Regions from separate parts of the Streptomyces sp. NPDC057002 genome, predicted to be linked through region 2. Evidence: riboswitches for the same ligand, from Rfam matches in the RefSeq annotation. Region 2 holds a riboswitch; the other holds the start of a gene.
The links. Region 2 has a riboswitch for glycine ahead of gcvP (aminomethyl-transferring glycine dehydrogenase). Riboswitches for the same ligand answer to the same signal wherever they lie in the genome.

Region 1: linked by a shared signal. The riboswitch ahead of gcvT (glycine cleavage system aminomethyltransferase GcvT) and the one ahead of gcvP (aminomethyl-transferring glycine dehydrogenase) in region 2 are both predicted to bind glycine.

Annotation. Positions count from the first base shown of each region.
Region 1 covers NZ_JBHURZ010000008.1:300,457-302,841, reverse strand. The annotation lists gene gcvT (glycine cleavage system aminomethyltransferase GcvT) at 1-1,064, opposite strand, end outside; glycine riboswitch at 1,104-1,230, opposite strand; glycine riboswitch at 1,232-1,332, opposite strand; gene ACFT32_RS34550 (AAA family ATPase) at 1,515-2,183, shown strand.
Region 2 covers NZ_JBHURZ010000015.1:57,166-59,550, forward strand. The annotation lists gene gcvP (aminomethyl-transferring glycine dehydrogenase) at 1-953, opposite strand, end outside; glycine riboswitch at 1,130-1,225, opposite strand; gene ACFT32_RS43255 (PRC-barrel domain-containing protein) at 1,339-1,713, shown strand; gene ACFT32_RS43260 (DNA polymerase IV) at 1,731-2,385, opposite strand, start outside.

The DNA of each region.
Region 1 (2,385 bases), on a different contig from region 2:
ACGGCCACACCGGGTGTGCCGGGCGCCGCGTGCGCGGGGTCGACGTACGCCATCGCGATCGGCTTGCCGAGCGTGGGGGAGGGGGCGCCGGAGGTGACCTCGCCGATCACCTCGCCGCCGGTGACGACCGGGTACCCGGCGCGCGGGACCCTACGGCCCTCGGCGACGAGGCCGACCAGGACGCGGGGCGGGTTCTGCTCGGCGCGCGCGGCGGCCTCGGTCAGGGCCTGGCGGCCCACGAAGTCGCCCTCCTTCTCGAACTTCACCACCCGGCCGAGTCCGGCGTCGAAGGGCGTCAGGGAGGTGCTCAGCTCGTGCCCGTACAGCGGCATGCCCGCCTCAAGGCGCAGCGTGTCGCGGCAGGACAGCCCGCACGGGACCAGACCGGCGCCCTCGCCCGCCTTGGTGAGGGCCTGCCACAGCTCGACGGCGTGCTCGGGCTTCACGAACAGCTCGAAGCCGTCCTCGCCGGTGTATCCGGTGCGGGCGATGAGGGCCGGGACACCCGCGACCGTGCCGGGCAGACCGGCGTAGTACTTCAGGCCGTCGAGGTCGGCGTCGGTGAGGGATTTCAGGATCCCCGGGGACTCCGGCCCCTGCACGGCGAGCAGCGCGTAGGCGTCCCGGTCGTCGCGCACCTCGGCGTCGAAGCCGGCGGAACGTTCCACCAGGGCGTCCAGGACCACCTGGGCGTTGGAGGCGTTGGCCACGACCATGAACTCGGGGGCCTCGGTCTCGGCCAGCCGGTACACGATCAGGTCGTCGAGGATGCCGCCGTCGGCCTGGCAGATCATGGTGTAGCGGGCGCGGCCGGGCTTGACCCCGCCGATGTTGCCGACCAGCGCGTGGTCGAGGAGGGCGGCGGCCCCCGGCCCGGTGACGGTGATCTCCCCCATGTGGGAGAGGTCGAACAGCCCGGCCTTCGTACGCACCGCGTTGTGCTCGTCACGCTCGGAGCCGTAGCGCAGGGGCATGTCCCAGCCGGCGAAGTCGGTCATCGTCGCGCCGAGCGCACGATGCAGGGCATCGAGCGCGGTGTGGCGGAGTTCTCCTGTACTGCTCATCGGTCGGTCGTCTCCCAAAGGCATGACGGGCGAGGTCGTTCCTCCCCATCTGTCATCGGAACCTGAGAGGTTCGCCATGACCACACGGGACACGGCTTGCACCTTGGGTGGGGCCACGCCGTTTCCCCGGACTCCGGAGAAGGGTGCGGCCCGCTTTTCAGATGTGCCTCGCCCGCGCGGTAACGGGGCCTGAGAGATTCAAGGGAGGGACTTGCTCCTTCGGCGCCCCAGCGTCGGACGGTGCTGGGGACTCTCCCGCGCGGATTCAAACGGCCGGTATGCAGTTGGCGCGCACATCATTGCACGCATCGTCGCGGGGTGGCAGGGGGACCACCCTGTAGCAGGCCTGTTGCAGGAAGAGGACTAAAACCAGAGACATCGGGCATTACCTTCTCTTTACACTCGGCGGGCATGGGACTCCGTACCTGGCCCCAGGGGAGGACGATCACGGTGAACAGGACCACCGCGTACGCCACGACGTCGGGCATCGCGCTGCCCGAGCAGCCGACCGCTCCGGTACGCGCGGCCTGCGGCCCGCAGCCGGTGCCGGTCGTCCGCGATCTGCGCGAGCGCGCCGGCCGCGGCCCGCACGCGCTGCTGTTCGGCCCCCGCGACATCGTCGTGGTCACGGGCCTGCCAGGCAGCGGCAAGTCCACGCTGATGCGGCGCACCGTGCCGGGCCGGCGTATCGACTCCCAGGACACCCGCGACCACTGGGACCGCCGCATGCCGCGCGCCCTGCCGTACGCGGTCTACCGCCCGCTCGTCCGCCTCGCCCACTACGCCGGGCTGCGGCGCGCCCTGCGCACCGGCGAGGGCGTCGTCGTGCACGACTGCGGCACACAGGCCTGGGTCCGCCGCTGGCTCGCCCGCGAGGCCCGCCGCCGGGGCGGCACGCTGCATCTGCTGATGCTCGACGTCACCCCCGAGCAGGCCCTGGCCGGCCAGCGCGACCGCGGCCGCGGTGTGTCGCGGTACGCGTTCCTGCGCCACCGCGCGGCCACCCACCGCCTCCTGCGAGAGGTGGAGCGCGGCGAACTCCCCACGGGCTGCGGCTCGGCGATCCTCGCCGACCGCGACGCGGCGAACACCCTGCACCGCATCGCCTTCGCGGGCTGACGGCCCCGGCCCGTGAACCGGCGCGGACGGGACCGGCCGTCCGCGGCCGGCGGCTCTGGTCACAGGGCTGGCGGCCGCGGTGGGTGAGCCGGGTTCACAGGGCCGGCGGCCGCAGGTGGTCAGCCGTGTTCGTGGGGTCGGCGGCCGTGGTCGGTGAATCGTGTTCATGGGGCAGGCGGCACGGGTCGGTGAACCGTGTTCA
Region 2 (2,385 bases):
TTGTTCCCGTCGGCGTCCACGGACACACCGACGAGCCGCCCGGGCAGGCTGCGCGCCATCTTCTCCCCGACGGCCATGTAACCGGCGTGCGGTCCGCCGAAGCCCATCGGCACACCGAACCGCTGCGTCGTACCGACCGCGATGTCCGCGCCGAGCTCACCGGGCGACTTCAGCAGGGCCAGCGCGAGTAGATCGGCGGCGACGGTGACGAGCGCCCCGAGCTCGTGCGCCTGGTCGATGACCGGCTTGATGTCCCGTACGGCTCCGGAGGCGCCCGGGTACTGGATCAGCACGCCGTTGATCTCGCGCTCGGCGATCTCGGCGGGGATGCCGTCCCCGAGATCGGCGACGACGACCTCGACACCGGTCGGCTCGGCCCTGGTCTCGATCACGGCGATGGTCTGCGGCAGCGCGTCCGCGTCGACCAGGAACAGACCCTTCTTGTTCTTGCCCAGCCGCCGCGACAGCGCCATGGCCTCGGCCGCCGCGGTGCCCTCGTCGAGCAGGGAGGCGCCGGAGGTCGGCAGTCCGGTCAGGTCGGCGACCATGGTCTGGAAGTTGAGCAGCGCCTCGAGCCGGCCCTGCGAGATCTCCGGCTGGTAGGGCGTGTAGGCCGTGTACCAGGAGGGGTTCTCCATGACGTTGCGCATGATGACCGGCGGCGTGAACGTGCCGTAGTAGCCGAGCCCGATCATGGAGCCGAGGACCTGGTTGCGGTCGGCGAGGGAGCGCAGCTCGGCGATCACCTCGGCCTCGCTGCGGGCGCCCGGCAGGTCCAGTGCCTCGGCGCTCTTGATCACGGCCGGAACGGCGGCGGCCGTCAGCTCATCCAGCGAGCCGTAGCCGACGTGCGCGAGCATCTTGGCGCACGCCTCGTGGTCGGGGCCGATGTGGCGCTGCTCGAAGGGAACTGCCTCTTCGAGCTCGGAGAGCGGAATGCGATGGGCGGTCATATGCGGAGGCCTCCTGGTCTGACACGACCTTCGAGGGGCACCACGGCACGGGTACCCGGACGGCCTCCCCCTCTGTCATGTCAACCTGAGAGCTTCACCGGATCGCCCGAAGGCCTCCGGCTTTCACCGTCGGTGAGAGCGGAAGCCGTGACATCCGCCCTGCTTTCCAGAGTGACCTCGTCCGTGCGGTACGTGAGCCTGAGAGATTCCGGGGAGGATTTGCTCCTTCGGCGCCTCCGATGATGTCTGGAGGACTCTCCCGCACGGGGTCAGCAGCCGTTGTCAGCCTACCAGCGCGGCCAACGCACGAACCTTCGAGTGGCCACCTCCTCGAATGTGCCGTTTTGTAGTGGTTACGGATGAGTTGCGACCATGTGGAGGGCCCGTGCGAACCGATATCGATCCGCGCAACCTGATCGGCCGCAAGGCGTTCGACCGCAATGGAACCAGGATCGGCACGATCGACGAGGTGTACCTCGACGACGCCACCGGCGTGCCGGAGTGGGCGGCCATACGGACCGGCCTGTTCAGCCGGGACGCCTTCGTCCCCCTGGAGCCCAGCGAACTGATCGACGGCGCCCTCCACGTGCCCTTCGACCGCGCCCTCATCAAGGACGCCCCCGACTTCGGCGTGGGCCGCCACCTCTCCCCGGAGCAAGAACTCCAGCTCTACCACCACTACGGCCTCGACGTCGCCGCCCCTCCCCCGCTTCAGGACCACGACTTCGGCAAACTGGCCGGCACCGACGAGACGGCCTGAAGCCCCCGACGGGCCGCCTAAGGGGCGGCGGAGCGCAGCCCCACACCCCCGGAGTCACCATCCGGCTCATCGCCCCCCTGCGGCTCTCGTAACACCAGCGGCAACGGATCCGCCGGCTCCAGCTCCGGATCGTCGACCCGGAAGGTGCGCACACGCCCGGGCTCCGAGTCGGGCGTCTCGAACCGTACGGTGACCCGTCCCAGGCCGCTGCCCTGCACCCACCCGTGCCCGAACCCGGCATGCCGCACATCGTGCCCGGCCGGCCAACGCCGCTCGGCCGGCGCGGGCCGCTCCTCGACCGGCGCCGCGGAGTGCTCCTCGACCGGGTCCTCCGCGACCGCCCGCTGACCGGCCGCCTGCGCGAACAGGTCCTCCTGCGTGTAGTCGGCGAGCCCGCTGACGCCCACCCCGAGCAGCCGCACGCCGCCCGTCGTGTCGACCGAGTCCAGCAGTCTGGCCGCCGCCTCACGGATCACCCCGGGATCGTCCGTCGGCCCCCGCAGCGTCTCGGAACGGGTGCGCGTCGAGAAGTCGTACCGCCGCACCTTCAGCACGATGGTCCGCCCGGACAGCCCGGCCTCGCGCAGCCGCCGTACACAGCGGTCGGCGAGCCGCTGCACCTCCAGCCCGACCCGCAGCCGGTCGTGGATGTCCACGTCGTAGGTGTCCTCG